DNA from 4 places in the Paenibacillus sp. JT31N17 genome. Region 4 is predicted to be linked to each of the others. Evidence: riboswitches for the same ligand, from Rfam matches in the RefSeq annotation. Region 4 holds a riboswitch; each other region holds the start of a gene.
The links. A riboswitch is a leader RNA that binds a small molecule or an ion and turns the genes downstream of it on or off. The one in region 4 is predicted to bind cyclic di-AMP.

Region 1 (8,004 bases), on a different contig from region 4:
GGCTTGGCAAGCACGACCCAGCATTGCGGCGGATTGCCGATCGGCTCCAGCTTCTCGCCACGGCCGCGCGCAACCGCCGTTCCTCCCGTCACACAGAACGGTACGTCCGAGCCCAGCTCCGCGCCAAGCGTGCACAGCTCGTCCTCAGAGATTCCGAGCTCCCAGAGCCTGTTCAAGCCCCTGAGCGCAGCCGCAGCGTCACTGCTGCCCCCTGCTAGCCCCGCAGCAACAGGGATCTTCTTGTCCAAATGGATATAAACCCCTCTTGAGACGTCATACCGGTCCTTGATCAATTTAGCCGCCTGGAAGGCAAGGTTCTTCTCGTCCAGCGGTATGTAGCCAGCCTGGCTCGAAATAATAATCGTATCCCTGGGAAGCTCTTCCATCTCCAGACGATCTGCCAGATCCACCATCGTCATAATCATTTCCACTTCATGGAAGCCATCGTCCCGTTTACGCAATACATCGAGCATCAGATTGATTTTAGCCGGCGCTTTTTCATAAATCTTCATTTGTGTCACCCGTTCGTTATATATAGAAAAATAGAATCTTTTTTTATATTCTAACAAAAGGCCATAAGAAAAGCTAAGATGTCCTTTGTGCGACGTTTATGTCCGCTCTGGCATCTTAGCTTCAGGTTAAATATATCCGGTCATCCCGGGAGTTCATCTCCCGGAATCCAATCGGCTAATGGCGTGGTTGATATGGCTGCCGCGCTTGCATGGTCTGCACAAAAGCGGGCGAGAAAGAACTGCCTGCACTTCTTTCCGGTTGTCCCTGCGGCACATAAACGGCAACTGGCGGCGTGGATGCTGTGAAGCGCTGCTGCACGTTTGGCGCGGCTTGAGGCGCGGTGAATTGTTTGGCGGCAGCCTCCTCAGCCAATTGAATCGCCCGTTTCACCATATTCCCGGCATCCTTGGCTTTAATGCCGCCCCAGCCTTCGCGCTGCACCGTATCGTAAAATCCAAGGTCCTTCGCCAATTCATTCTTCAACTGCTCGCTCATAAAGCTTCGGCGTTTGCGGCTCATCCCAATAGAATCCTCCTTCGACCTGTAAGTTACCGTTAGTATGCTTGAATTTAAATTCTTCATGCACGCGGACAAACAGGCTGTTTTTGGAGATTAGCTTGGGGTATGAAGCTTAATGGACAGAAAAAAGAGTACGGACTTTTGAAGGGTCTCCGTACTCGATCAGGCTTGTTATTCTTTTATTGCATATACGTAATGCGAACTTGGCCATCATCGCTATCTACAGTCACTTCAACCGATTCAGTCAAAATATCTGCGTAGCTGTAGGAGACCCGCTTGAACGCATGCTGCTCCTCGTCAAGTTTGACAATGAATACAGAAGGGTAGATTTCTTCCAACACTCCGGTTCGTTCAATGGTCTTTCGTCGACCACCGTTTGCGCGAAGACGTATTTTGGAGCCGACATGGATTTCCAAACTGCGTTTGATCTCCATCAGTGCATTTTTAGCCATTGTCCACTACCACCTCTTTCCTTGTCCATTATAACTAAAAAGAGGTGGTTTGTCAAAAAATTATAATTATAACAGTGTGGTAAACAAATTGTCAATAATGAAAAGTCTAATTTTGGGCTGGATGCATAATATATTTTGCGAAATGGAATATTATACAGTTGGCTTGATACCCGTCAATGTTTTGGGCTTGGGAAGTCCGACGCGGTATTTTCCTAACGTTTCAATCCCCCCCACGCCATCGATCCCGCTGATCGTGCCATGAATCACATCGGCAAGATTGACCGTCTCCCTGATGGACGTATAGCTCGCTTTGATGGCAACATAAACAGGATCCAGGGCGTGAATAAGGATCCGGCCTGGTGAGCTTGCAAAATTGGCACCGGACTGCAGCAGAGCCTCGTAATGGGACTGGCAGGCGCCGGCAACGATAATCAAGCCGTCACGGCTTTTCTCGTACTCCCGCGCAATGCGCACCGCGTTGCAGAAGTTCTGGGAGTTTTTGTAGCTGTTGATGCTCATCAGCTCATGCTGCGGCGTATTTTTGAAAACCCCGTCATGGCCGGTAATCACAATAACATCCGGCTTAAGCTGCGGCAGCAGACGCTGTACCAGCTCAGGCATCTGCGACTCATGCACATGCAGGCCATGTGCAGGAACCTTCATCTGCGTGTACAGCTGCATGCTTTTCTTCATGTAATTGCCGTCTCCATCAAGATGGAGCACTTTGCCGGGCACTTCAAAGTAGGGCTGGGTTTCGTTTGTCGCCCTCCTCAGCTCGCTTGCATTATGAATGACCAGCTTCTCCCGCTGCTCCTTCATGCGCCGCATCGATTCATTTACCTTAACGCGAACCTCTTTGGCCGCACCGGTGGATTCCGGGTGGGAAACAACCGTCAAGTCGCGAATCGGAGCGTCTGCAAGCAGCCGGTAGTCCGTACCCTTCAGTATCGCTATTTCTGAGTCTAGAATGGCAACGCGAAAAAGGACGTCCCCGCCATACGATTTGCGGACGACCAGGTCCCCTTGCTTCATGGGCAAATCACCTCTTCGTCTATCCTATGGGCCAGCAACGTCAATGGTGCGTTTTTAAGCCGTCCGAAGATCTCTAGCTTGGCAGTCCGGCTTCCAGCAAAGCGTGGCTAAGGCGGGCAAACTCATCCAGCGACAGCGTCTCGCCGCGGCGTGCAGGAGCAATGCCGCAGCCCTCCAGAAGAGGTCCCAGAAGCTCCCTGTTCTCTTTGCCCACCATAGCTGTCAGGTTATTATAGATTGTCTTGCGCCGCTGTGCGAAACTGCCCTGGACAGTACGGAAGAAGTGGGCTTCATCCTTCACATCAACAGGGGGCTGCTTGCGCACCGTCAGCTTGATAACTGCGGAATCCACATTGGGCTGCGGGATGAATACCGTATGCGGCACGATGCAGACAAGCTCCGGCTCGCAATAATACTGAACCGCCACACTGAGACTGCCGTACTCTTTGCCGCCAGGCTTTGCAGCCATCCGCTCCGCCACTTCCTTCTGAATCATAACCACAATATGCTCCAGAGGCAGCTTTTCCTCGAGCAGCTTCATAAGAATCGGCGTTGTCACATAATAGGGCAGATTTGCCACTACGCTGACTCCGCTTAACCCCGCAAAATGCTTCTCAATAAGCTCACCCAGGTTCAGCTTCAGCACATCTCCATGCACAACATGAACATTAGAGCGATCAGCGAGCACATCCCTTAGAATCGGAATAAGCCTGTTGTCGATTTCCACAGCGGCAACGCGCCCGGCTTGCTCGGCAAGCTGTTGGGTCAAGGCTCCGATGCCCGGCCCGATCTCCAGAGCTCCTTTTGTTTCGTCCAGCCCTGCTGCCGATACGATTTTTTGCAATATATTTTGATCAATCAGAAAATTTTGTCCGAGACTTTTTCTGAAGGAAAATCCGTATTTGGCAATGATGTCGCGTGTGCGTCTTGGCGAAGCTACATCCTCATGCACGTTTGGACCGCTCATTCATGACTTGCCCCTTTCGCTGCTCTCTTGCTCCATCGCTGTCAATGCCAGCTCAAATTCCTCGCGCGTAATTCGGAACATGGAGCAACGCTTAAAAAACTGCTTGCCGTTGGCATAGCCGATGCCGAGCAAATTGCCCATTTTCAGACGCCTCTCCGAAGCATTCGCATGCACAAGAAGACCTGCCCGCATAAGATCGTCCCAGGTGATCTCGGGCTGGCTTGTCCCTTCGCCGCTGCCCGCTTCCGTACGCACATTGGCGAGGGCTCTTCGAATCGCTTCGGGCGAGGCGTTCTCGACGCCGATATCCCCCTTGTAGCTTGCGTCCTCCTGGGGTAGAAAAGCATGCTTGCAGCCGGGCACGCGCTGCGCAACAATTTTACGGATGCGCTCCCCTGCATGATCCGGATCTGTAAATATAATAACTCCGCGGCGCTGCTGTGCGAGCTCCACCCTGCGCAAAACATCCGCGCCGATGGCTGAACCGCCTGTCTCGATCGTTTCCGCTTCAACTGCCCGCTTGATGGCCACGGTATCGTCTTTGCCCTCAACTACGATTATTTCCTTAATCATGCCGTCCATCCATTCCCTTCAGACAAACATACAAAAGAAGAGGCAATCGCCTCTCCTTATAATGGCATATTTATGTTTAAAATACGATATGAATGAGGTAAACCCTTATTAAAGGAGTTAAGTCCCAAGGTTAAATTGCCTCCGGCTTATTCGGCCCGAGCACATAAACCGTGTATCCTCGTTTGAGACCAAACTTCTCAGCATAAGACTCACTTTCAAAATAAACATCGATTTTTTTGCCTTTGATGGCACTGCCCGTATCTTCCGCTCTGCGGAAACCGATACCCTCAATGTAGACCCACCAGCCGATAGGAATAACCTTCGGGTCAACCGCGATAGTTCTGCCCTCTTGAACCGTCGCACCTGATGCCGTTATCCCATATTGCGGATGACTTTTTGACTTGCCCGTTGATGAAACGCCCGCAGCATATGCAGTCAGCGTTACATTCTTCAATATCTGTTTAGGCTTCAGCTTGTCGCCCCGCTTGGTCGTTACTGTAGAAGAGCCCGCCTTCGCTGAGAGCGTAACTACATTCGTTTCCGGCTTCTTGGTACCCACCGCCACCACTTTATCGACCGACTCCGCTTTCGTCAGCTTGGTAACCATAGTCTGGGACACAAGCACCCCGTCCGCATATACGTTCTCAAACTGTTTGACTACTTTGCCTTCATTGCCGTTCTGAACAAGCTTCTGTTTGCCCTGCTCAAGCTTGGGGTCTTCCTTCTTCACGACCGAAAAGGGAACCGTATAAGCCTTCTCCGAAATTTTCTTCTCGATCCGTGTGACCGTGACACTCATGTTGGACTTTACTCTGTCCTCCATGGCAGGCCAAACCTTATCTTGATTGCGTATCAGTATGTCCGCTTGATCGATCACTGCCTTAACCGTTCTTTCTGTCGTGTACAACGTTCTTACCTTGCCGTCTGCCTTCACATGGACCGGTACCGCTTGGTCAATGACGATGCGGTCGCCGTCCTTTATTCCCCCGTTAAGAGGTAAGGACACCTTGTCATACTGCCCTATCGTGATGGCTTGTTCATCCAGTAGGCGTTGAAGGACCCATTGTTTTGTCGAAACAATGGTTTCTTGTCCGTTCACTACTACGGAGACGTGCTTGTCAGCCGTTCCGTACAACAACACCAGAAACATGAAAGTCATAGCGATTGAGATCAGAGCGCTCAGTAATATTAAACGCACGTTCTCATGCTTCCATCGCAATGCGAAAGACATGCTGGATGATCGTTTACCATGGGTATCCTTAAGCTGGAGTGCGCCCACTTCTTCGGTCCTCCTTCATAGCCCCGCCGCCTAGTTACATGATTGCCTTTGACGGTTCTATTGTTTTTGTTGGCGTGATTGCACGCCACTCCTCATTCCAACCTCGACCTCCATGGTAAACCCTATGTCGTCTTTTTACGCAATATTCAAAATAAAAGAAGCCGACGACGACAGAGGATCTGTTTCGTGGCTTCCCAGATGACGACGGGACATGGATTAAATGCACGAGGTTGATCTCTCTTATAACACTATTACGCTGGCGAGGTTAGCTGTCGGATTCGGGCGAGAGAGTCGCCCTATTCATGGCTGGCATGTCTACCACATGCTTCCATAAAATTCACCCCAAGAAGAATTCAACATTTACTGCCCTTCGTCCGATACGAAGTGTATCAATGTTTGGTTCCCCCGCTCTCCGACTTCGGAGATTAAGCGATATTTTGGAAAAGGAATGCAAGTTTTGAAGCTCTGAGATGAATGATACCGCCTTTTGCTGCTCATTGTAAAGAAGAGATTAATCGCGATTTTAACGAATTTTAAGGAAAATCACGTGAAAAACTGCCAATTTACTGACTCAAAATTAGTTTTTTCACTCGAAATGTCTTGATTGCTACCTCTTATAGCCCTTTTTCTTTAAAAGCAAAACAATTCTGAGCATTCTCTGTCGTAATTTTTGAGATTTCTTCTACAGATTTCCCTCTAATTTCGGCAACCGTTTCTGCTACAAGACGGACAAAAGCGGACTCGTTTCGTTTCCCCCGGTAGGGGTGGGGAGCTAAATAAGGAGCATCGGTCTCGATCAAAATACGGTCAAGCGGCACCTGTGCCAGCACCTCTTTGGGAACACGCGCGTTCTTGAATGTGAGCGGTCCGCCGAACGAAATATAGAAATTCATGTCGAGGCATTGTTTCGCCGTCTCCCAGCTGCCTGAGAAGCAGTGCATGACCCCGCCCACATCTTTGGCATTCTCCTCTTTCAGTATATGAAGCACGTCCTCATGTGCCTCCCGGTTATGAATTGAAATAGGCATCTTCTTCTGCCGCGCAAGCTGGATCTGCTCCCGGAAAACACGCTGCTGAACGTCCTTCGGAGACGTATCCCAGTGATAATCCAAGCCTATTTCGCCGATCCCCACAACTTTGGGATGATCGCAAAGCGATGCAATCCAGTCCAGGTCTCCGGGCAGCATATGAATGCTTTCAACAGGGTGCCAGCCCACAATCGCATAGATAAAATCATATTGCTCCGCCAGAGCCATTGTCGTGGGAATGGTCTCCCGGTCAAAGCCGATATTTATAATTCTCGAGATCCCGGCAGCACGGGCCCGTTCGATCACTTCCGCGCGGTCCTCGTCGAATTGTTTCGAATCCAGATGGGTATGTGTGTCGATTAACATAAGCAAGTTGATCTCCCTTCTATAATAAGAGCCCGAATCGTTCGCGGATATGAGGCGACAACAGATGGGCCGATTCAAGTAAAGGCTCCTCGGGGTAATACAGATGATATTTGCCCTGATGAATTCCGGTAATCGAGCGGATGATATCCGACTTTCTGGAGATTTCAGACAAGCGGTCATCCTGCCCCAGAAGCAGAATCGGCGGACGTTCATCCTTGTCCATGAAATCATGACCCAGACGGTATACATCATACGGCATATCGTAGGGAAAGTCGATTTCCAGATGATAGTCCGGATTGAGACCGATCGATTGAAATTGTTCACGAATTTCCTGCCAAAGCTTTTCATCGGCATTGTCCATGGTTATGTATTTATATAGTTTTCGGTTCAGGAATCGGGTGCATAATTCTGCCAGCAGAGAATCCTCCTCCTTCAACCACTGCGTAAAGGCTGTTTGAGCCATGGCTTCGTCCAGCAGGAGATAGTTCTCCACATCAAGCGTACCTTCCATCAGATGCCGGAGCGGTTCGATCATCCATGAGAAAGCATACCCGCCCCCATAAAGCTCGCGTGCTCTGCGAAATATTTGTCGAAGTATAATTTCGGAGCTCCGGGTGACCGGGTGAAAATAAACCTGCCAATACATTTGGTAGCGGGACATCAGATAATCCTCAACGGCATGCATTCCGCTCTCTTTTACAACAATTCGTCCCTGATACGGCCTTAGAACGCGAAGAATGCGTTCCAGATCGAAGGTTCCGTAATTGACGCCTGTATAGTATGCATCGCGCAGCAGGTAATCCATACGGTCCGCGTCCATCTGGCTGGATATGAGGCTGACCACAATCGGCTGATTATACGTTTTGCAGATTACAGCCGCCACCCTTTCCGGCAGGGAGGGGTCGCAGTCGCGGAGGACCTGGTTAATTTCAGTATTTTCCAGTAAAATACGGCATGTCCATTCCTCATGATCAGTATCAAACACCTGCTCAATTGAATGCGAGAAGGGACCATGACCCACATCGTGCAGCAAGGCGGCGCATAACGTCACAAGCCTCTCTTCCCTGGGCCAATCCGTATAACCCCCCCGTTCAAATTGAGAAATGATTTTTCTGGTTATTTCATAAACGCCCAGTGAGTGCGAGAAGCGGCTGTGCTCCGCCCCGTGAAAGGTCAAATAAGATGTACCGAGCTGACGAATTCGCCGCAGACGCTGAAATTCCCTCGTATTAATGAGATTCCATATCGTCTCATCCTGCACATAAATATATTTAT
Region 2 (8,004 bases), on a different contig from region 4:
CCCCGGTTTTTTTATGTAGATCTTCGTTTCCGGAAGGAGACATTTGAAAGGCTTGCCTATGGTCAAACACATTTGAAGGCGGATCAGCGGTCCAGCCGGGACCGTTATTACCATCCCTGTTATCATGCTGACGCCTTTTCGGAAAATTGTTTTTCATCCCCCGGTTGGGTTGAAAAAGCGTTTGAGGATGCCAAAAAGCGTTTTGAACAAGAGCGGAACAACTCCCGCCGGTCACATGGGCCAGCGGGAGTTTTGCGTACGGCTTGCATGGTAGACATTGGGTCGATTAGATTAGCCCAATCAGATCAAGCCTTTGCGGTGCAAGATCGTCAGCACCCGGTAGAAGTCGCAGGAGCCGCCTGGCGTAGTATCGACAATGCCTGCTTTCTTCGCAGCGACTGCGCCTCCATGGCCCATTCCGGAATCGTTTCCATAGATTGTCTGCCCGCGAGCTCCGCTACTTTTGCTTTCAATTCTTCAAAGGCGGCTTTTTCTTCCTTGGTCATCTCTTCGTCACCCTCCTCCTCCACAATCCCGGTCTCGTCGTATTGGATCAGTCCATTCAACTTAATAATGGAGATCAGCTTGGCGGCATAGTCGGGATCAGTCGCATACCCGCACATATAGAAAGCCCAGCACTGCCCGGCTGGTGTTGTCGCAGCTCTTACAGGGGCATAGCGGCTTCTGGCAAGCAACAGATCCTGATCCTTATAAAAAGCTGTAGACGCTATCGTAAGCTCTGAATGAAGTGACGACATTAACCGCCTTGCCCCCGTATATTTCCCAGGTTCCTTTGCTTGCCATTTCTCCCGTCCAATAAGCGTTTGGCGCGCCGCTGCCCACCTTGTAGCCGCCCAGGTTGTTCCAGCTGTTAAGGTTTCCTTCCGTTTCCAGCCAGCTTTGGGCAAGACGCACCGAGGGCAATAGCGGCGATTCTTCCCGCCTGACCTGGAGAACGACAGGAGCCAGGAGTGCGAAGAAATCCGCTTTTGTATATCTCATCGTGAAATTTTCTCCTTGTGATAAGCTTGTCACGCTTGTCATACTGTTTCGTATTCAAACACACCTACTTTAATCGCGGCATGTGTGGACATCATGTACTCTTCATTTTCCGGACTGTACAAGTCTGTCAGAGTAAACTTGCGAGTTTCATTCTACCCGTCCGCCATACTCAAGTCTGTACTCAAAAAAATGAGTATTTATTTCATCCGGAATATGTGCTGATCGGCTGATGGCTGCAGCAGGATCTATGGAATTCTAATGGGAATTTTCGGAAAATCATGCTACCATGAAGGAAAACCCGCCGCTTAGGGTGGATTGACGGGTAGGAAAATAAAATATGATCTATTCGGCCATTATTGATCTTTTACTCGCAGCCATGATTTATTTCTACGGCCGCAAACACGAAGCGACCAAATGGGCGGTATTATTTCTATTTTTCGCTGGGCTTGGCAGTTTTTCGGATGTCGCTCAGGCACCTGTATGGCACAGTCTCTTCTTCTTCATCCTCCAGGCCTGCACCCCTTACGGCTTCATCATGTTCTCGATCGTTTATTCCGAAACCGCGATTCCCCGCGTCAAAAACATACTCACCTACGCGCTTGCGCTACCGATTATCATGACGCTGCTTATTACGCCGATGAGACCCGATATCCGGATGGATTTTCTCCTCCTGCTCTTCTGGGCGGTTCCCTATTATCTGGCCGGATGTTTTCTCATTATCTACGCCTATCTGAAAGAAAAGAACCCGCTTAAAAGAAGAAACCGTCTCATAACCGTCTGTTTTGTTGTTCCTCCCGTCATTATGATTGTTGTGGTCAATCACTTCGAAAGAGCTGTGAATACGTTTGGCAGCTACCGGTATATCAGTTATTTCGTCGTCATCGCTTTTGCCGTATTTATTGTGTCTGCGATCCGGTTCGGCGTGCTTGGCGTAAGAATCAAATTTGAAAAGCAGCTTCACGATCAGACGATAAAGGGAATTGCATCGGGGGCGGCCATGCTTAACCATGCCATGAAAAATCACATCACAAACATTGATATGCTGACAGGCCGTTTGAAAGAGCATGTACAGAACCGGCTGCATGAACAGGCGGACGAGGATATTGCGGTTATTCAAGCGGAGACGAGACAGATGATGCATATGGTGAAACGCATCAAGAAACATATAGAAGATATCGAAATTGTCGAAGGACCTGCAAGCTTGTCCGACATTGTCGCCCAGGCGCTGCTATCCAACCGTTATTTGCTTGAGCATAAAAGGATTTCCGTACTGACGGACTATTCTTTGCCCTGCAATTTGATTTGCGACAAGCTCCACCTTCAGGAGGTATTCGCCAATCTGATCCGCAATGCTGTTGAAGCGGTGGAAATGGACAATGGCATGCTGGCAATAAGAATACATGAGAGCAAGAAAGACTTCCTGGTTGATTTCTCCAACAATGGCAGGGGAATTGACAAGGAGACCCGCGCGCAGCTTTTCGAGCCGTTTTTCTCCACCAAGCACCATGAGGATAATTTTGGGCTGGGTCTGACTTATTGCTACCTGATCATGCAAAAGCACGGCGGAAGCATTGATGTGTCAAGTCAGCAGGCAGGAGCTACTTTTTCCATTCATTTGCCGAAGACACGCCGGGCATAAATAAATGAAAATGAAGAATAACGATTTGATTCAATGTCATTTGGCGCGGTTAATATTGTTACATGACCCCCCATTGATATAGTTTCATTTGGTCCGCGAAAGCTGCGGGCCACTTTTTTTGTTCACTTACTGACACAATCGGCCATTCCAGTGCGCGCTCACCCGGCTCATCTTGTTGGGGAAACTGAATCCTGACGCAGATAGAAGAGCGATTATGAACAGTTTCATCGATTGATTCCGTTTCCATGTACGAAATAGGGTCAAAAACCCGCAAATACCCGCCAAAATTGAATTTTACTTTAAAGGGTGGAAGGCGTATTATTTCTCTCAACAACTTCATACTCGTATGAAAACGCTGAATTCCCGCTAGGGAAACGGGGGAACCAATTAGAAACCATTCTATGGTTTCACGGGGTTAATCCTACTATTTGCTTGGCAAATACAGGGACGGGCACTCTCAAGCCCGAATCCGGCAGCTAACCTCGTAAGCGCATTGAGAGAGAACCGCACTCAAATCCGCCCGCAGCCCATATGTGCTGCCAAGCAGCCTGGGAGTAGAGATTCTCTGCTTTTCGGGCTTTTTTTTGCCTAAATTTGTTAAAGAACAAGGAGAGCGGTCAATATGATCGTATTATCAGATTCCCTGCCCCGTCTGAATGTCCGGCTTCAGCAAAAAATTTGTTTTATGGAGATGTTTCTGTATGACAGCATAACTGTCGCGAAGGCCGTACCGCCGGGAGCTGAGGCTCGCGGAACCGGTATTATTTTGCTCAATTTGACCAGCAGTGGCATATCCGGCTGGAGCGGATGCCCCGTTCCGGATGCACAGCAGCGATTCGATATTCTTCAATGGTCATCCGAATTTTTGCAAATGAAGGGTTTGTCTGTTGGCGAATGCCTTTACCATGTCCAGACGAAATGCGGCTCATGGAGCAAGGAGAGAAGAGAGCTTGCCGAATCTGCACTGCTTGCGCTTGAATTTAAGCTTGATCATCCCATTCATCTGAACACGGGCAAAAACAAGAAATGGGACCGTGCCGAGCTGTTTGATCGATCGCAATCATACTGTTATTATGCTTTGGACTAATCAGAGAAGGGAATGAGAACGGATGCTGGAACAGCTCTATCACGAAATTGAAAAAGCTTATATGGAATGCGAAGCGGAAATTTCGGAGATTCGTCCGGAGGAGATAGAAGTCAGAATCATCCGGAAATATCTTGTCATCCTGGCCAAATACGGCCCTGCTGCGGAAGATTCGGTTCCAGTTCTGGAGGGAGCGGGAATTTCCTTTCACCCTTTGAATGATCCGGAGCTCGAACAGTTCCATTCCCGGCTGAAATTGAAATTGGCGGAGCTGACGGAATGCCCCGTTCTCTCCATTCAATCGGATATAAGCGCCCACAAAGGGGAGAAAATGGAGCTGATTCTGTTTGGCTGCGATATTGAGAGCCTGTATATTCAGGATTGATTCTTTGGAAAACCACCTTGCGTCACCAAAAAAAACTTGCCGCATCATATCCAGCGAACGCCTATGGCACAAGCTGCATACAATGTATGACTTTTTACAGGCAAGAGAGGGTGATTCCAGGTGGAATTTCAGCTTGTCCCGCTGCATTGGGTTTACCTCGCCTTTATCGTCTTCATAATGGCTCTGCTCATCAAAAGGCGGGATACGACCTTAATTTGTGTGGTTGGTATTTTGGCGCTTGGTCTGCTGGCAACAGAAAGCCTCAGCGGATCAGTCAGCGGTATTTTCAACAGCTTTATCTATGCAACAAAAGAGCTGATCGGCACGATTTTTATTATTTCCATCATCGTCGCCATGAGCCGAATCTTGATTAAAACCGGCGTCAATGAGGTAATGGTAGCTCCACTTACGCGGTTCTTAAGGACGCCCGCTCTCGCCTATTGGGGCATCGGTTTGATTATGATGATTACGTCCTGGTTTTTCTGGCCTTCTCCCGGCGTTGCGCTTATCGGCGCTGTTCTGCTGCCGGTTGCCGTAAGAGTGGGGCTGCCGGCGCTCGGCGCGGCCATGGCCATGAACCTGTTCGGGCACGGGATTGCGCTTTCCGGAGATTATATTATTCAAGGCGCTCCGAAGCTGACTGCAGATGCAGCCGGGCTGCCGGTCTCGGAAGTAATGGAGGCGAGCATTCCCCTTGTAATCGTCATGGGTCTCGTCACAACGGTAACGGCATTCTGGATGATGCGGCGGGATATGAAGAAGGGAACGTGGAGAGACGGCCTTGTATCAGGGACAATCAGCGGGCACACGGCGAACCAGAGCGAAGGGCGCATCACCCTGCCTCACAAACAAAAGCAGCTGCTTGCCGTGCTGATTCCCGTGCTTTTCGCTATCGACGTGGCAGCCATGTTCATTCTGAATCTGCAGGGCGGGGACGCCACGGCGCTTGTAGGCGGCACTGCCGTGTTGATCCTGATCGGGGTCACGATGCTTGCTCACCGGAACCGGGGTCTGGAGGAAACCACAGCTTATTTGATCGAAGGTTTCCAATTCGGCTTCAAGGTGTTCGGTCCAGTCATTCCGATCGCGGCATTCTTCTATCTGGGAGACGCCGCTTTCACGGAAATGTTCGGCAATGTGCTGCCGGAGGGCTCTCACGGCATCGTAAATGACCTCGGGGTCGCGCTTGCCAACCATGTGCCGCTTAATCAGGCAATTGGTGCCGTAACGCTTACCGTGACCGGCGCGATTACGGGGCTGGACGGCTCCGGCTTCTCCGGACTATCATTGGCTGGTTCGATCGCCCAATTATTCGCATCCGCAATCGGAACCGGAGCGGCTACGTTGACGGCTCTCGGTCAGGTTGCCGCAATCTGGGTCGGCGGCGGAACCCTCATCCCCTGGGCGCTTATTCCGGCAGCCGCCATCTGCGGAGTTGATCCCTTCGAGCTGGCCCGCCGCAATTTGAAGCCGGTGCTGCTCGGACTTGCCGTGACGACGCTCGTCGCGATGTTTATCATTTGAGGTTGACGCTTGTTATGAGCGGTGGGCCGTTATAAAACGCAATAAACCCGATAAAGAAGCATAAGCTGCCCCTTTATCGGGTTTATCCGTCTTCGGCAAAGTTAAAGCTTATGTCCGCTCTTTACTGCGGCCGCGTAAGCCTACCAAACCGAGAAGTCCAAGCAAACCAAGCCAGCCCCAGTCCATATCATTGTTGTCATCGGCTGCATTGGCTCTTATGTTGTTGGCTGTAGTTGTCCCATACGTATTCATTCTAGGGTTTGTGCCAACACCTGCGGTATTGCTGGTTCTGTCAACCATTCCATTGTCCGTCCCCAGGTTTGTACCGGGATACGTTGTGCTGTTGTTCATGTTGGAGCGGTTCATGTCATGAGCAGCAAAAGCTGGCACCAGCAGCATAACAGAAAGTACCGCACATACGAACAGGCTTGCGATCATCTTTTTCAAGAGAAGACCTCCATTTGGGATACATGATTGTGTTCCCTCTTGTTTTCTCCTCTTGGCGATGCTTTTATGCAAAAATTTAATCCAAACTTATCCGCTCCGTTGGATTAGCTATAGAAATCCCGTGCATTATGAAGCAATATGGAAGCTGCCTCACCGACAGGTAAATCTTTCAGGGAGGCGATTGCCATAGCCACGTCCCGTACCATGGCCGGCTTGGTGATTTGCCCGGTGAAAGGACCTTCGAACGGCCAGGGACCGTCCGTTTCCGTCATCATCAGTTCAATGGGATAAGCGCTCACCATCTGCCGGATTTCTTCTTCATAAAGCACATCCGGTGTTACCGACAGAAAGTAGCCGGCTGCACGCATCCGCTCCAAAGTGGCTTCGGAGCCTTTGAACCAATGGAAATGCGCTCGCCGGACGCCGTGCTTCTCCAGAATATCGCAGGCTTTGTCTCCATCCTCGTAGACCGCGTGCAGAACGACCGGACGGTCCAGTTCGGCAGCCAGAACGGCAAATTGATCAAGCGCCAGCAGATAAGGACTCTCATCAAAGTCCAATCCCGCTTCACGGGCTTCCATACGCGAATAATAAGGCAGCCCAACCTCCCCGATTGCAAAAACCTCATCGGCCAGATGGCGCTCTCTGATCCATTGTACAAGCTCCTGCAGCTGACCCTCGCCAGGAAGAAGCTGCTCGGGATGAAAGCCATAAGCCGGAATCACTCTTCCCGGATGCCTTGCGGCAATTTCCCGGTTTATTTTGCAGGAATCCAGATGCATGGATACGGCAACGACTGCGGCAATTCCGTTGTGGAAAGCTCCATTCAGCAAACTCTCCCGTTCCTCCGGCGCATATAAATCCACATGCACATGCGCATCGATATACAAGCCTTCGTTCAAGCCGGTATTCCCTTTCAATGCATAGCCTCCTCCTTGCGCTTGCTCTCAAACGTTCCATCCGGCTTGAGAAGCTCATAAATTTCCAGCTTCATGGCATTGAATACCGGTTCATTCCACAGCTGCTCCCCGCTGCGCGGGCGCGGGAAAGGAACCGCAACTTCCCGGAGAACGACGGCCGGAGAAGCCGACAGCACAATGATGCGGTCCGAGAGCAGGAGCGCCTCTTCAATACTGTGAGTGACAAACAGGACAGACCGGCGGTGTTCCTCCCACAGGGACAGGAGCCAGGTTTGCATTTGCAATCTGGTCAGCGCATCCAGAGCACCGAAAGGCTCATCCAGACACATCAGGGGCTGAGGGGAAAGCAAAGCACGCAGGAACGAAACGCGCTGCTGCATGCCTCCGGAGAGGACATGAGGATATGAGTCAGCCAATCCGCTTAGACCGACGCGTTCCAGCCAATCCTTTGCCAGGGTCCGACCTTCTCTGCGGGGGATGCCCGCTATGGATAAAGCAAGCTCAATATTGCCCGTTACGGTCAGCCAAGGCAGCAATGCAGCCTGCTGCGGCATATAAGCGATTCTGCCCCGCTCGCCGAGACTGATTCGGCCGTCAATCCGGATCTCTCCTGAAGAAGGCCGCTCAAGTCCGCCAATAATTTGAAAAAGAGTCGTTTTCCCGCTGCCGGATGGTCCAATTAACGAGACGAATTCACCTTCCTTCACATGAAAGGTCACATCGGACAATACAAGCTTGGAAGAGTTTCCTTCATTAAATCGCTTGGATACGGCCTTCAGCTCAAGCGCATTCCGGGTCATTAGGTAATGTCACGCTCCTTTCTCGGGTTTGCGCCTGCTTCCGCGCACCAGTATTTGCTCAGCCAAACTGATAATTCCAAACAGAATGAGACTCAGAACGACAATGATCGCGATAGCGGAAAATACATTAGCCGTTTGCCAGCCCCGTTGGGACACCAGCATAAAGTTGCCCAGTCCCTCGCTTCCGCCAATCGATTCGGCGT
Region 3 (8,004 bases), on a different contig from region 4:
TTTAAAAGCATCGCCCGTTTATTGCCGCGCATGCTCGCCAATGATTCCAAATCCCGCGTCCGACAAGGCTTCTTCGCCTGTCCACACTTTAATTCCATTTTAGCTAATAATCCGGGAAAAGCCAACATATACATGCTGTAGATGCTTGTCAACGGGAGGGAATGGTTCAATGACGCCACGTCACACCAAACGTTTGCTGCTCCTTGCAATAGCTGCCGTCCTGCTCGGCGTGAGTGCCCAGTATGGATTCGGGGATGCCTGGGCTTCGCAATATACGTATGCTTTTGCCCCCGACAAAACAGATACGTCGCCCAAGACACCTCCGCCGCGCATCAATATGCCGGAACCCGACCCGGTGGTGCAGCCCGGGCCGGATGCGCCGCTCAGCAAGCGGGTCGTCGAGTACCAGATTGATGTCCGGCTGCAGGAAGATACGCATACGCTGCAGGGTCTGCAGACGATCACATGGACAAACCCGGGCAAACAGCAGGTGTCCGAGATGTATTTTCACCTGTACCCCAACGCATTCCAGTCCAAAGACTCGACGTTCATGCGCGAATCCGGCGGCCAGCTCAGGAATGACAAGGCCACGGAAGCAAGCCTCGGCTACATGCGGATCAATTCGCTGGTCACCAGCGAGAATGACAGCCTTCTGCCAAGGCTTCATTATGTGCAGCCCGATGACGGCAATGCGAATGATCAAACGTTGGCCAAGCTCCGCCTGCCCGAGCCGGTAGCGCCCGGAAGAAGCGTCACCCTCAAAATGGCCTTCGAGGTCAAGCTTCCGGAAGTCTTTGCACGAATGGGCTACATGGGGGATTTCGTTATGGCCGGCCAATGGTTTCCGAAGCTTGCCGCGTATGAGACGGTAGGCACCAGGGGGAGAACGACCGAAGGCTGGGATGCCCATCAGTACCATGGCAATTCTGAATTTTACAGCGACTTCGGCATTTACAGCGTAAAAATCAATGTGCCCGCCTCCTACAAGGTTGCCGCAACCGGATTCCAGACGAAGCCTGCCGCAGCTGACAACAAACGGAAAATCTTCTCCTTCTATGCGGACGATGTTCATGATTTCGGCTGGAGCGCCTCTCCCGACTTTGTCTATGCGGAAGAACCGTTCTCGACCGACAATGTCCCCGGTGTCCGCATCAAGCTGTACCTCGACCCGCTGCATGCCAAGTTCAAGGACCGCTACATGCATGCCGCCAAATCAGCGTTGGCCAAGTATTCCCAGTGGTACGGGGCTTATCCCTATTCCACACTCTCGATCGTCGTCCCCCCCAAAGGCGGCAACGGGGCGGGAGGAATGGAATATCCGACCTTGATCACTTCGTTCGCCGCCGAGACGGACAATCCCGGCTACGATCTGGAGCGCACCGTCGTTCACGAGATCGGCCATCAATATTGGTACGGCATGGTCGCATCCAATGAGTTCGAAGAAGCCTGGCTGGATGAAGGCTTCACCTCCTACTCCGAGGACAAGGTGATGGAGAGCGAATACGGCGTAGCTCCCAATCTTCCTGTGGAAGCCAGCTACATGACCGATCCCGCACCGCTCAAGCAGCTTTCCTGGTCCTACCACAGCCATAATCATTATGCGGAAAATGTGTACATGCGGGCCAAGCTCGTCCTGTTCGGCATCGAGAAACAGGTCGGTCCGAAGATCATGAGCAAGATCATGCGGACGTACTTCCAGAAATACAAGTTCAAGCATCCGTCCACGGCGGATTTCCAGCATGTTGTGGAGCAGGTCACCAAGACCAAGTGGAACGATTATTTCAGCCAGTTTGTCTACGGCAATCAGATGTCCGACTATTCGGTTGAATCGATTGCGGTCAAGCCTGTGAAGGAAAACGGCACTGTGAAGTATGAGTCAACCGTGCTGATCCGCAAGAATGGCGGCAGCTACGGACCTGTCCCGATTGTTTTCCAGTTTGCCGACGGGACGACCCTGCCGAAGGTTTGGGATGCGGCGCAGATGCACATTCAATATAAGCTGGTGCATTCCTCTCCTTTGCTTTGGGCAGCGATTGATCCACAGAATGAGAACGTGCTCGACAACAAGCATATTAACAATTTCATGAAAGCCGAGCTTCCGGAGAAGGTACAAACGCGCTGGAGCATTGGCGTCGCCAAGCTGCTGGAGGGGATCTTCACTTCCCTTGCCTGGTAGCCTGGCGGCCTGGAGCCGGCAGGTACCCGCCAAACAAATGGAGAAAAAAGGAGGTGAAGGCTTGCATGAACCATCATGTGAAGCAAGGCTGGCATCTGACGATGAAGCATTTTTACATCATTATTATGCTGTTCCTGTACGAGCTGCTGTGGGGCTTCTTCCTCTACCGTTCGGTTGAAGGAATTATGGTCCCGCTGCTGAAGCGTTACCCGGACAGCGCACCCTCGGACGGAGCTGTGGCGCTTTTCCTGACGGAGGCGCAGTTCCAGCTGCTCAAGACCGATCTCATTCGTCCCTATATCTGGCTCTTCGCAAGTCTGCTGCTCGGGCGCATGCTCCTGACCCCGTTCCTGAACGCCGGGCTGTTCCATTCCCTGCATCATGCCCAGGATGAGAACGGCACAAGATTTATCAAAGGAATCCGAACGGCGTGGAAGCCGATTGCACTGCTTTACGGCATCGAAACGGCCTTGACGCTGGCTCCGGGCGTTTGGCTGCTGCCCAAAGCGCTTGATGCCCTGCTCAGCAGCGGCAGTCTGGCGGACATCGCCAACAAGGTCGGGCCCTGGGCCGGCGGTTGGCTGGTGTGGGCGGCTCTGCTCCACCTGCTCTTCCTCGCCATGCAGTTCGGCGTTGTGTCCGGAAACGGCGCGCTTCGCTCATTCTGGGGCGGGGTGCGGCATCTTATTCCGCTGGCCGGCATCTCGCTGCTAATGTGGGCCATTGGAATGGCGCTCAGTCTGACCATGGCCTCGGCCTCTATGCTCTGGGCCGGATTGATTGCACTCATTTTGCATCAAAGCTATCATCTGGTTCGTACGGTTATGAAAGTGTGGACAGTAGCCTCGCAATATGAAGTATGGCATTCCAAGCAGACCTGACCACCGCTCTTACTAGCGAAACAGGCAGCAGGCAGAAGTCGGTTCAGTTGCCGGTGAGAACTTAAAAATATTAAAGAGGGATCAGCCGTTTTGATGCGGTTGGTCCCTCTTTGTTTTGAAAATATGACATCTGAAAGGCGAATTAGAGAAACAGGCGCAGTCAGATATTGTCGATAATGCGGGTGAAATTGGAAGCATTCATCTGCCGGTATGGACTTAAGTCTCAAGTTTAGACCACAAAAAAAAGGCTCCTGCAAATGCCGGAAGGCCCTTTCGCATTTTTTGCAATAAGATAACGAGACGAGTTGTCAAAAAGTTTCACTCTAATAATTCTAATTTGTGAACAAATTGTGAATTTGGAAGGAGATTCGCTAAAAAAACAGAATTAGTATGCCAGCATGAAAAAATTGCCGAATTCTCTTGGATGAGAAGCGGGGGAACCATCTTGGGTGAATTGATCCCGACATTTGCTGCAACGAATGTCAGAGGGTATCATAGGGAGCCTTCAACCGAACCCCACAGCTAACCTCGCAGGCAACCGGAAGGGGTCACATTTTTTGAAAAAAGTTTCTGCACTACTCATCGGTCTAGCATTGGTACTCTTGTTCCAAGTTGGGAGCGCACTAGCAGACTCCAAAATGGACGGCGTTATCAGTGATGTGATCGGCACTCCTTACCGCACGGCAGGGACGACTACCAAAGGATTTGACTGCTCCGGATTTACGATGTACGTGTTTGACAAACTCGGCGTCTCGATCTCGCATTCATCCTCCGCCCAGTCCAAGCTGGGCAAGAAAGTAGTCAAGGACGACTTGATTGCTGGTGATCTCGTATTCTTTAATACGAATGGTCGCGGCATTTCGCACGTCGGCATTTATGTTGGAGACGGCAAGTTTGCTCATTCCTCCTCCAGCAAGGGCGTTACCATTAGCAGCCTCAGTGACTCTTACTACGTTAAACGCTATGTTACTGCCCGCCGCGTAATGAGCCCTGAGACATTCGAGAAATACGCTGACGAACCTTCTGATGAATTGGTTGACAGCGAAGACGCTGGTTGATCAGTGTCAATGAGCGTTCGCTAACGAATGCTGATGCATAGCCGCAGCAGCTTGTCCGATTGGACAAGCTGCTGCGGCTTTTGCTTTTTCATTTGGGTGTATGAAATAAGAAGCGGCACTTATATATACCCCGTATGTTCCGGTATTCAAACAGTCCCGTGCATGCTGGATGCCGTCAAAATGGACCCGATAGACCCGGGCGTTGTGCGAAGGGTGCCGGCGAATCTCGCAATCGGAGGGAAAATGGGTATAATATAACCACAATCCCAACCTTGATGTATGAATGAAAGGAGCTGTTAGGTGATGGCAGAGCTTTCCCCTGCGCTGCAGGTGTTTCATCCGACTCTTGCGGGGTGGTTCCGGCAGGCCTTCGGCGAGCCGACCGATATTCAGCTGGACGCCTGGGCTTCAATTATGGACAATCATCATACGCTCATCGCAGCACCCACCGGCTCCGGTAAAACACTTGCGGCGCTGCTGCCCTGCCTGAACGGGATCGCAGTGGGCAAAATCGCCGCCACGGCCCCGGGCAGCAGCTGGAAGCCAGGTGTGCGCACACTTTATATTACGCCCTTGAAGGCGCTTAATAATGATATTCAGTACCATATCATCGGCTTTATGGAGGCCATTGAACGTTTCCATGAAGAGCATCAAAGAGCGGAGACCCTCGCTTGGCCGGGAGTACGCTCAGCCGTGCGGACCGGGGATACGTCCTCAAGCGAGCGCGCCAGAATGGTGCGCAATCCGCCGGATGTGCTGGTTACCACCCCTGAATCGTTCTACCTCCTGCTTACCTCCGAGAAAGGACGCGGCATGCTGCAGACGGTGGAAACGGTCATTGTCGATGAAATCCACGGGCTGGCTGGAGACAAGCGGGGAGCTCATTTATCCCTGTCGCTGGAGCGGCTGAGTGCGTTATGCCCGAAGCCGGTGCAGCGCATCGGAGTCTCGGCGACACAAAAGCCGCTTGAACGCGTTGCCCGCTTCCTCGGAGGCTGGGAGCAGCGGGCCGATGCGGCGGCCGGTCATCCAGCCGCGGACGCTCCCGGGGCGGCCGGCGAACGGGAGGAAGCCGTCAGCCCGCAGGAAGCGGATACAAGCTCCGGGCGCAAGGCGGGCGGGCGTTCTCTATACCCTGCAATACCGGATTCCGTGCACAATAGCGGCTCCCTGCCGCCCGCTGCCGGAGCAGGTGCAGAGACCGGGCAGTGCCCGCACCCGCTTGGCTACAGTCAGCGGCCTGTTACGATCGTCCTGAGCCGAATATCAAAGTCCATTGAGGTTCGGGTTACGATGCCCGACCTCAGCAAGCCGGCCAAGACCCGCGAAGCCGTCTGGCTGCCGATCGTTGACCGGGTGTTCCAGTTAATGAACGACGCCCGGTCTGTGCTGATCTTCGTCAACAGCCGCCGGCTGTGCGAGCGGCTTGTGCTCCGGCTCAATGAGCACGCCGGCTACGAGATGGCGCGCGCCCATCACGGCAGCCTCGCTCGCGAGCGCAGGCTAACGATCGAGGGCATGCTCAAGGCAGGCGAGCTTCGCTGCCTCGTGGCCACCTCGTCACTGGAGCTCGGCATCGATGTCGGACATGTCGAGCTGGTCATTCAGATCGATTCCCCGAAGCAGGCCGCGGCCGGCATTCAGCGGATCGGGCGCGCCGGGCATGCCGTGGGCGATGTGAGCCGCGGCTTCATCCTGGCCCGCGGCCGCAGCGAGCTGCCGGAATCCGCCGTGCTCTGCCGCGATATCACGCGCCGTGATATCGAGGAGATCGTACTGCCGCAGGAACCGCTTGATGTGCTCTCCCAGCAGATTACAGCGATGGTCGCGGCGGAGGATCTGGAGGTTGGCCGCCTCCACGCGCTTATTTCGCGGAGCGAATGCTACCGCGAGTTTCCTATGGGGCGTCTGGAGGCTTCGCTGAAGGTGCTGACCGGCTTTTATCCCTTCGCCAAGCCGCTTGTGGATTGGGACCGCAGCCGCGACCTGCTCAGCAAGCGGGCGAATACCGCCATGGCCGCAATCACCGGAGCAGGAACGATTCCGCAAAGCTCCGCTTATCCGGTTCACCACGCGGACAGCCGCGTCCATCTGGGCGAGCTGGACGAGGAATATATCCACGAGAGCCGTGTTGGAGATGTGTTTCAGCTCGGCACGTCCTCATGGATGATCAGCTCCATCCAGAACGACCGGGTTTATGTAAGGGAAGCGCCGAACCGCTTCAGTGAAATTCCCTTCTGGCGTGCGGAATCCGGGGGACGGAGCTATGAGCTCGGCGTAAAGCTGGGACAATTCATGGGCGAGCTGGAGGCCCGCATGCATTGGGGCGAAGAGGACACCGGCGTGCAGCCCGCTTCTTTGCCGGGGAATTCAGGCGGGGGCGGGACGGATCAGCCCCCGCCGGATGAATCGGAAATCGCGGCCATCCACTGGCTGGATACGGAGTACGGACTCGATGCAAATGCTGCGGCAGAGCTCATCGGATTTGCCAAATCCCAGCACCGGGCGCTGGCTCTGCCGACTGACCGCAGGATCGTCATTGAGCATTACCGCGATCTGATGAACCAGACGCGGGTTATTATCCACAATCCGTTCGGCCGCCGGATCAACCGGACCTGGCTGCTTGCCATTGAACATCAATTCAAGCGGCTGCTTCCTTACAAGATGTACGGCAATGCAAAAGACAACGGAATCGAGCTGGTGCTGCCGGAATGGGATGCCTCCTGGCTGAAGACATTGTGGCATATCACGCCGGAGAGTATCGAGCCGCTCATGACCGAAGCGATCGCCGGATCGCCGCTGCTGGCCATCGCCTTCCGGCGTATAGCCGAGACGTCCCTGCTGCTCTCGCGCAGCTTTACCCGGACGCCCATGTGGCAGAAGCGCCTTCGCAGCGAAGAGCTGCTGAAGCAATCCCTGCCGTATGCGGAGCATTTTCCTTATTTGCAGGAAGCGATGCGGGAATGCCTTCATCTGTATCTGGATATCAACGGCCTGAAGCGGCTGCTCACAGACATCTCGACGGGATACATGGATATCGTGGTGCAGGAAACGAATACCCCGTCGCCTTTTGCCGCACAGTTTCTGTGGGAATACGTGAATGCGCAAATCTATGAAGGCGACGGCTTAAGCGAAGCTACGCAGCTGCAGCTGATGAGCGTCAGCAGGACGCTTGCAGGTGAGCTGTTCGGCGAGGAGGCCGTGCGCCGGGCCATCGATCCGCTGATTGCCGGCGATGAGGCCAAGCGGCTGGAAAGCGGAGATCTCATCCCCTCTTCCTCAAGCGAGCTGTATACGCTGCTCAAATGGCGGGGGGATCTTTCTTTCGGGGAAATCGCAGCAATTGCGGGCGACGCCGGGGATTGTTCGGATTGGCTTAACGTTCTGCAGCAATCGGGCAGCGTGATGACCATGACGTTCGGCGGGGAAGTCCGTTATATCTGTACGGACGAGAATGATATGTACGAGAGCTTTCCCGGGACGGACGGCTCGATTGCCTTCGTTGCCGGGCGGTTCGCCCAGCACCGGCTCTCCTTCACCGAGGAGGAGCTCCGCGGGCGGTATCCGGCCCTCACTGCAGCGGACGCCGAGCATGTTGTTCTGGCGCTGATCCGGCTGGATCTTATCGAGCAGGCCCCCTTCGCCGCTGACAGGGACGAGCGGATCTGGACGAGCCGGAGCGTGGCTAAACGGCTGATCCGGCTGACCATGGAGCAGGCTCGCAAGCAGGCGGAGCCCGTCGATCCGATTCGCTGGTGCGCGCATATGTCGATGCTGCAGCATGCTTTGCCCGGGACGCAGCTCAGCGGCATTGACGGCCTGCGGACTATTATTGAGCGGCTGCAGGGATTTTATCTGCCGGCATCGCACTGGGAATCGATTATTTTCC
Region 4 (8,004 bases):
TGGCGGTTATGCCATGATGCCGGTCATTGAGCGTGAGATTGTCGGAAGGAAGAAGTGGATCGGCAAGGCGGACATGACCGATATGATATCCCTTGCCGGTTCTGCTCCGGGCGGGGTCGGCGTCAACGCGGCGGCTTTCGTGGGCTTTCGGAAGGCCGGCTTCCCGGGAGCGGTTGCGGCCGTTATGGGCGTGACGTTCCCTACTTTTTTGATCGTTATTGTACTCAGCCTGTTCTATTTATATTTTAACGATAATCCGAAGGTCGAGGCGGCTTTGAAGGGGATACATGGCGCCGTCGTCGCGCTCATCCTCATGGCCGCCTACAGAATGCTCAAAACATCCGTTTTTGACGCTGCGACGGCATTCGTATCGATTGCCGCACTTATGTTTCTGTTTGCGAATATCAATCCCTTGTATATCATTGTTTGCGGACTGCTGGGAGGGATTGTGCTTATACAGGTGAAGAGATTGATGGGGCTTAAGACGAATACGGAGAAAACGTCCTCGGAAGCTCAGAAGCCGGAGCCGGTTTACCTTGAATATTACATCTAAGAGCGGCATGGTTTAGAAGGGAGGGATGAAGGAATGATTTGGGGGCTGTTTATCACATTTTTGAAAATAGGTCTGGTTTCCTTCGGCGGCGGTTACGCGGTGATCCCCATGATTCAGTTCGAGGTATCGGCTCATCAGTGGATGACGGGCGGCGATTTTCAGCAGGCTGTGTCGCTGGCGGGCATGGCGCCTGGTCCGATTGCTACCAACGCGGCCACCTTGATCGGCTACAAATCAGCAGGCATTCTGGGAGCCGCCGCCTCCACTTTGGGGATGGTGCTTCCGTCTCTCACCGTGGTTGTGCTGATGGCGGCTTTTTTCTTCCGGCTGCAGCATAATCAATGGGTAAAATCCTCATTTTACGGATTACGGCCCGTCATTACGGGATTGATAGTATTCGCCGCCATCCATTTCGGGTTTCCGGACGGCGAGACGGGCTTCACCTGGGTAACGGTCTGCACGCTCCTGATCTGCGCCGGATGCTTATACCTCCTGCTGAAATACAAACTCCATCCCATTATGGTCATCATGGCTGCCGGAGCCGCCGGGATTATATTGTTCTAATTCAATTAAAGTATCGCTGCTGCTTGTTAGGGCGGACGATGCTTTTTTTTGATTTTATCCGCACGGGAGTTATTAATACGATTTATTATGCTGCTGTACGCCATAATTATGTGTTTTTGTACACGTTATTCTGGATGGCTTGATCGACAAGCAGCACGATCCACACCTCCGGATCTGACTTTAGAGCATACAAAATAAGCCCGAAGAGCACAGAAACTCTCCGGGCTTCCCTACAATATAAAAAGAGGTTTGAATGCTAGAACAAACTAATATAAGAAGATGCACGGTCAAACAATACGGTTTTTATCGCTGACTGATTATGACCGGGATTGCTTTTCAACTGCTCCAGAGCTGAGGAGACCAGTACACTTTGAATGGTATCTTCATGATAATGCTGCAGTAACCAACCGAGATTATGAGGCTCCCTGGAATCCAGAATGTCCCGGAAACGGTTGGACCATGTAATCCAGTCCGCGGGCTTTTGCCAATTTTCCAGCACCATATCGCTCCATGCTTGTCCGGCGTTTGTGGTCAGAAACAGGATGACCTGATAACGGGTCATTTTGTTTTCATTGAGGGCCACAATAAACAGCTCCATCCTTTTGACTTGAACAATCTGCAGGCGGAGTTCCGGTTCAGGCAGCGGGTCAGCTTTGGGCAGTGGGTCAACGGTTTGAACAGACATCTTTAAATTCTCTCCCTTTTTTCGCTTACGAGGTTAGCTGTCGGATTCGGACGAGAGAGCCGCCCTGCCAGAGCCGTTAGGCATCCGGATTCACCCCTTGAACGCCAGAAGTCCCAGACGCTCACATGGTTCCCCCGCTGCTTCCTTTGGAAGCACTCAGCGAATAAATGATAGCCGTAATCAGGCTTGCCATTTATCATATTCCGTTCCTTTTCTTCTGTAAAACGATCCGCAGCCTGATAAACACTTCATAACGCCATATTTTTCATTTAAAGTGAAAATAAGCGGCTAAAACCAGTCATTTTGCGCAATTACTCGTTCCCTCTTCATGTTGCTAATACGCTGCTCCATTCTTCATATATGCTCCCGAAGGGCCTGGTTTCATTTTAAGCGGAGATAAAGAAAAACAGCGAAATACCGCGATATACAGAGCATAAAGAAGCATTGATCCTCTGAAAGCGCTTGAAAATATGTCCAGCGGCGTTATTTGTGCCCATAGCTGTTCTGGACATGCTTTACACGCCGTACGGCTGGGAGTATGATTCATATCGTGCTCAACAGCATATATCCATTTTTTTGATCGCTGAGTTTCCGCCTTCGGGTGGAAAGCGGGGGAACCATAGAAGCGTTGTTGGTATCCGATGTGAGAGTCGGATCGTACAGCGCAGGGGTGAATCGTTGCAGGAGTGTCATGAAACTCATGCAATGTAGGGCGACTCTCACCGCCCGAATCCGACAGCTAACCTCGTAAGCGCAGGTGGAGAGAGGAATGGTGAACGAAGTGATCGATTAAATTCGACCGCAGAGCGTCACGTGCCTCTGCGGTTTTTTGTTGTATAGATTTTTGTATAAATCTTGAATTTGTTTCATTCGCTGAATATTGCGCAGCAGCTGCAGTAACGGGGGAACCAACGACCGTCCTTGTCCATCGGGACGAAAGCGACGGTCACGGGGTGAATCATCCGGCATTCCAAAATGCCGGGCGTAGGGCTACTCTCATGCCCGAATCCGACAGCTAACCTCGTAAGCGTACCGGGAGAGGCAACACTTATCGCGAGCGATCAGGACGTTTGTCATGGTCAAAGAAGCCGCAGGTAAAGGTTACTCTTTTCCTAAGGCTTCTTTTTTGTTGCCTTCTTCCCTTGAATTTGGAGGAGAAACGTATGGAACAACGGCCCATATTGGTGGCTGCATCGACTGAGGCAGGGAGAAAATTCGTACGGCTGCTGCTCTACAAACAGCAGCCTGTGGTTGCCCTCACGAATAATAGGAGGGAAGAAAAGCTGCTGCGGGAAATGGGCGTTAATGAAATTATACGTGTGAACACGACCCGCAGCAAAGCGGGAGCGGCTCCCCTATTTTCGATCGGACGCGTTTATATTTTTGAGTCGAGCCTGCCGCTCAGCTGTCAGTATCTGCAGCTCATGGCCAACTGGTCCTGCCAGGAGATTACCGTTATTACGACGGTATGGCATCCCGAGGTTATTTATAAAAAGCTCGGCGCTGCCTATATTGTGCGCACGCAATCCGGAGATGTCGGGTTCTTGCTCAGCCGCCTGAATGATCAACCATAAAGGGAGTGCTGTTATGTTGGATGTATGGATGATTTTGACTTTGATCGCCTCTTTCCTTGTTATCGCCGGATTCTTGGTCTGGTGCGACAAATCGATCGATGAGACGGAGGGAGAACGCTTATGACGCTGGTTTTGATTTTTACAGGCGCGCTGCTGATCTACCTGGTGTATGCCCTGCTTCATCCGGAGAAATTTTAAATGAGCTTGAGAGTCGATTAAGCCCCAAGGAGGAACGGCTATGGACATATTGCAAATTATTATTGTGATCGGCGTTCTGATGCTGATCGCCAAACCGCTCGGGAATTATTTGTATCATGTATTCTCGAATGAACCTAACCGCACAGACAAGGTGTTCGGTCCGGTGGAGAAAGTGATTTATATGATCATGGGGCTGAAGAACAGGGCAGGGATGAGCTGGAAGAAGTACGCCATCAGCTTCGTTACCATCAACTTCATATTCGTAGCCATCAGCTATGTGCTGCTGCGGGTGCAAAGCGGGCTGCCGCTAAATCCGAACGGAATCGGCGATATGGAGCCCACGCTCATCCTGAATACGATAATCAGCTTCATGACCAATACGAACCTGCAGCATTACAGCGGTGAAAGCGGCCTGTCGTATTTCACGCAAATGGCGGTCATCATGATGATGATGTTCACGTCGGCGGCGACCGGCTTCTCGGTTGCAGTCGCATTCGTGAGGGGAATCACAAGCAAAGGCAAAACGGTAGGCAACTTCTTCGAGGACTTCGTCAAAGCGCACACGCGGGTCTTTTTCCCGCTGGCGATTATCGTCACCCTGGTGCTGGTCGGCCTGCAGGTGCCGCAGACGCTTGATCCCACCTTGTCCGTAACGACTCTGGAAGGCGCGACGCAGCAGATCGCAATCGGACCTGTAGCTTCATTGGAATCGATCAAGCATCTGGGCACCAACGGAGGCGGGTTCTTCGGCGTCAACTCGGCGCATCCGTTCGAGAACCCGAGACCACTTACGAATGTCATCGAGATTTTGTCGATGTGGGTGCTGGCTGCGGCGCTGCCTTTCATGTACGGCAGGTTCGCAAAAAGCCGCAAGCAGGGCTGGGTTATTTTCTCGGCCATGATGATCCTGTTCCTTGTATTCCTCTCTGTCGTCTATTCGGCTGAGAAAAGCGGGAACCCTGTCATGAACGGGCTTGGCATTGATGCTTCGCAGGGCAGCATGGAAGGTAAAGAAGTACGCTTCGGGATTGCCCAGTCGTCCCTGTTCACAGCGGTTACGACGGCGGCGACAACGGGATCGGTCAATAACATGCACGATACGCTCACGCCGATAGGCGGTCTTGTACCGCTTGCAGAGATGATGCTTAACGTCGTATTCGGCGGTAAAGGCGTAGGGCTGGTCAATATGCTGATGTATGCCATTCTTGCCGTATTCATCTGCGGTCTGATGGTCGGGCGAACGCCCGAGTTTCTCGGCAGGAAGATTGAACCGCGGGAGATGAAGCTGATCGCGATCGCTATTCTGGCGCATCCGTTTATCATTCTTGCACCGACGGCCATTGCCTTCCTGACCGATCTGGGAAAAGGGGCCATTACGAATCCTGGCTTCCACGGCATCTCGCAGGTGCTGTATGAATACACCTCGTCCGCGGCTAACAACGGCTCCGGATTTGAGGGACTCGCCGATAATACGCCGTTCTGGAATATTACCACGGGCCTTGTCATGTTCTTCGGAAGGTATATTTCGATGATTGCGCTGCTGGCCGTTGCCGGGTCGCTGACCCGCAAGCAATGGGTGCCGGAGACGATCGGTACGTTCCGTACGGACAATGCGCTGTTCACATTCTTATTGATCGGGACTGTCATTCTGATTGGCGCGCTGACCTTCCTGCCAGTCATCGTTATGGGCCCGATCGCCGAGTATTTGACAATTCGTTAAAGGAAATGGGGTGAGCCGAGAATGAATGGAAATCGTAAAAAAAGCATGTTTTCTGGCGATCTTGTCGCCCAGGCGCTAAAAGCCAGCATAATCAAGCTGAATCCCGCAGCCATGATCAAGAATCCTGTCATGTTTGTCGTTGAAGTCGGCACCGTCATCGTGCTGCTGATGACGATATTCCCGGGATACTTCGACTCAAGGGACCGCATCGGCTTCAATTTGACCGTGTTTGTCATCCTGCTGTTCACGGTGCTGTTCGCCAACTTCGCAGAGGCTTTGGCTGAGGGCCGGGGCAAGGCGCAGGCGGATTCGCTCAAGAAAACGAAGCAGGAAATTATGGCCAACAAGGTCGTAGGCGGCGGCATCAAAGTCGTTCCTTCCACCGAGCTTCGCAAAGGGGATATCGTCATTGTCTCGCAGGGGGAGATGATTCCCGGTGACGGCGAAGTCATCGAGGGTCTTGCATCTGTCGACGAATCCGCGATTACAGGCGAATCCGCGCCCGTCATCAAGGAGGCCGGCGGCGACTTCAATTCCGTCACCGGTGGAACAAGGGTTGTCAGCGACCGCATCAAGGCCCGGATCACAAGCGATCCCGGCGAGACGTTCATCGACCGGATGATCGCGCTCGTCGAAGGGGCGAAGCGGCAGAAAACGCCGAATGAAATTGCCTTGAATACGCTGCTGATCAGCTTGACGCTTATTTTTCTGATTGTCGTCGTAACGCTTGGACCGATTGCTTCCTACGTGGATGTCGATCTGGAAATTCCGGTTCTCATCGCTTTGCTTGTCTGTCTCATACCGACGACAATCGGGGGACTGCTGTCGGCGATCGGCATCGCCGGCATGGACAGGGTCACGCAGTTTAATGTACTGGCGATGTCCGGTAAAGCAGTGGAGGCCGCGGGTGACATCAATACGATGATTTTGGATAAAACAGGAACGATCACGTTCGGAAACCGGATGGCCAGCGAAATCGTCCCGGTGGGCAAGGCGAATGTGAACGAGACGGCTGCCTGGGCGGCGATCACCTCTGTACAGGACGAAACGCCGGAAGGGCGCTCCGTACTGGAATGGATGAAGAAGAATGGCAAAACGTACGATTCCGCGCTTGGCGAAGGCGGAAGCTTTGTGGAATTCAAAGCGGAAACCCGGATGAGCGGCATCGATCTGAAGGATGGCCGCATCGTGCGCAAAGGCGCAGTCGACGCAATCCGTAAATGGGTGCTGGCCCAGGGAGGCGCTATTCCGGCGGATCTGGGTACGCAGGCGGACCGGATCTCTTCCGAGGGCGGTACGCCGCTGGCCGTAGCGGTAGACAAAGAGATTTTCGGATTGATTTATTTGAAGGATACCGTGAAGCCCGGTATGCGGGAACGCTTCGACCAGCTTCGGGCAATGGGCATCAGGACGATCATGTGTACGGGGGATAACCCCTTGACGGCGGCTACGATTGCCAGAGAAGCGGGCGTCGACGATTTCATCGCCGAGAGTACGCCTGAAGACAAGATTGCCGTTATCCGCCGCGAGCAGGCCGAAGGCAAGCTGGTTGCCATGACAGGCGACGGCACGAATGACGCTCCGGCACTTGCGCAGGCGGATGTCGGACTTGCGATGAACAGCGGCACGACAGCCGCCAAGGAAGCGGCAAATATGGTCGATCTCGACTCCGACCCTTCGAAGATTATCGAAGTGGTGGCAATCGGGAAGCAGCTGCTGATGACCCGCGGAGCATTGACTACGTTCAGTATTGCCAATGACGTTGCCAAATATTTCGCAATCATTCCGGCGATGTTCATGCTGGCCATCCCGGAGATGGATGCTTTGAACGTGATGCGGCTGGGTTCGCCGCTGTCGGCGGTATTGTCGGCCCTGATCTTCAATGCGATCATCATCCCGCTGCTCATCCCGCTGGCCATGAAAGGCGTCGCTTACCGTCCGATGAGCGCTTCGCGTCTGCTCAGCCGCAACCTGTTCATCTATGGATTGGGCGGAATAATTGCTCCGTTCATCGGTATTAAATTGATTGATTTGATCGTTCATGTATGGATCTGACGAACGGCGCAAGGAAATAAACTCAAATGGAAAGAAGGAATCGTACCATGAGTACACCACTTACGGATAGCGGGAATGACAAGCAGTCCGGAGGATCGGTTTTCGGGATTGCCCTGCGGGCCGGCGTGCTGTTCATCGTACTGTGCGGAATTGCATATCCTCTTGTCAGCACGGGGCTGGCGCAGCTGCTGTTTCCCTCCCAGGCGAACGGGAGTCTGCTGAAGGATAAAGGCGGTAATGTAGTCGGCTCCGAATTGATCGGGCAGAACTTTACGGATCTGAGCTATTTTCAGGGACGCGTATCCAGCATCGAGTATAAAGCGGAGGCTTCCGGCACCAACAACTATGCGCCATCCAATCCGGATCTGCTGGCGCGGACGAAGGCTTCGATCGAGCAGTGGCAAAAAGATAATCCTGACGTGCCGCTTGCTCAGCTGCCGCTTGCCCTGGTGACCAATTCGGGCTCCGGTCTTGATCCGGACATTACCCCGCAATCGGCCCTGGTGCAGATTCCCAGAATCAGCAAGCTGACCGGCATTTCCGCTCAGGAGCTGGAGGCATTGGTCGATGAGCATACGCAAAACCGGGACTTGGGCGTATTCGGCGACAAGCGGATCAATGTGCTGAAGCTCAATCTGGCTTTGTCGGAGCTGAA

Region 1: another riboswitch for cyclic di-AMP. It lies ahead of AC0YOB_RS36480 (3D domain-containing protein); the one in region 4 lies ahead of AC0YOB_RS30880 (hypothetical protein).
Region 2: another riboswitch for cyclic di-AMP. It lies ahead of AC0YOB_RS13995 (hypothetical protein); the one in region 4 lies ahead of AC0YOB_RS30880 (hypothetical protein).
Region 3: another riboswitch for cyclic di-AMP. It lies ahead of AC0YOB_RS33000 (C40 family peptidase); the one in region 4 lies ahead of AC0YOB_RS30880 (hypothetical protein).

The regions. Positions count from the first base shown of each region.
Region 1 covers NZ_JBWDNP010000025.1:9,748-17,751, reverse strand. Annotated here, with positions in the region: gene ispE (4-(cytidine 5'-diphospho)-2-C-methyl-D-erythritol kinase) at 1-512, opposite strand, end outside; partial or broken gene AC0YOB_RS36505 (small, acid-soluble spore protein, alpha/beta type) at 859-1,032, opposite strand; gene veg (biofilm formation stimulator Veg) at 1,212-1,484, opposite strand; gene yabG (sporulation peptidase YabG) at 1,635-2,516, opposite strand; gene rsmA (16S rRNA (adenine(1518)-N(6)/adenine(1519)-N(6))-dimethyltransferase RsmA) at 2,590-3,483, opposite strand; gene rnmV (ribonuclease M5) at 3,484-4,056, opposite strand; gene AC0YOB_RS36480 (3D domain-containing protein) at 4,187-5,335, opposite strand; cyclic di-AMP (ydaO/yuaA leader) riboswitch at 5,575-5,777, opposite strand; gene AC0YOB_RS36475 (TatD family hydrolase) at 5,950-6,729, opposite strand; gene AC0YOB_RS36470 (HD domain-containing protein) at 6,749-8,004, opposite strand, start outside.
Region 2 covers NZ_JBWDNP010000003.1:469,044-477,047, reverse strand. Annotated here, with positions in the region: gene AC0YOB_RS14010 (hypothetical protein) at 330-758, opposite strand; gene AC0YOB_RS14005 (hypothetical protein) at 709-1,002, opposite strand; gene AC0YOB_RS14000 (sensor histidine kinase) at 1,340-2,641, shown strand; cyclic di-AMP (ydaO/yuaA leader) riboswitch at 2,985-3,148, shown strand; gene AC0YOB_RS13995 (hypothetical protein) at 3,264-3,728, shown strand; gene AC0YOB_RS13990 (hypothetical protein) at 3,751-4,110, shown strand; gene AC0YOB_RS13985 (hypothetical protein) at 4,288-5,634, shown strand; gene AC0YOB_RS13980 (WGxxGxxG family protein) at 5,743-6,072, opposite strand; gene AC0YOB_RS13975 (TatD family hydrolase) at 6,186-7,001, opposite strand; gene AC0YOB_RS13970 (ABC transporter ATP-binding protein) at 6,998-7,801, opposite strand; gene AC0YOB_RS13965 (ABC transporter permease) at 7,811-8,004, opposite strand, start outside.
Region 3 covers NZ_JBWDNP010000018.1:52,770-60,773, forward strand. Annotated here, with positions in the region: gene AC0YOB_RS32990 (M1 family metallopeptidase) at 170-2,176, shown strand; gene AC0YOB_RS32995 (hypothetical protein) at 2,242-3,057, shown strand; cyclic di-AMP (ydaO/yuaA leader) riboswitch at 3,456-3,609, shown strand; gene AC0YOB_RS33000 (C40 family peptidase) at 3,615-4,115, shown strand; gene AC0YOB_RS33005 (DEAD/DEAH box helicase) at 4,419-8,004, shown strand, end outside.
Region 4 covers NZ_JBWDNP010000015.1:64,149-72,152, forward strand. Annotated here, with positions in the region: gene AC0YOB_RS30865 (chromate transporter) at 1-553, shown strand, start outside; gene AC0YOB_RS30870 (chromate transporter) at 587-1,117, shown strand; gene AC0YOB_RS30875 (hypothetical protein) at 1,374-1,802, opposite strand; cyclic di-AMP (ydaO/yuaA leader) riboswitch at 1,810-1,974, opposite strand; cyclic di-AMP (ydaO/yuaA leader) riboswitch at 2,374-2,571, shown strand; cyclic di-AMP (ydaO/yuaA leader) riboswitch at 2,664-2,848, shown strand; gene AC0YOB_RS30880 (hypothetical protein) at 2,966-3,376, shown strand; gene kdpF (K(+)-transporting ATPase subunit F) at 3,497-3,574, shown strand; gene kdpA (potassium-transporting ATPase subunit KdpA) at 3,615-5,294, shown strand; gene kdpB (potassium-transporting ATPase subunit KdpB) at 5,316-7,349, shown strand; gene kdpC (potassium-transporting ATPase subunit KdpC) at 7,397-8,004, shown strand, end outside.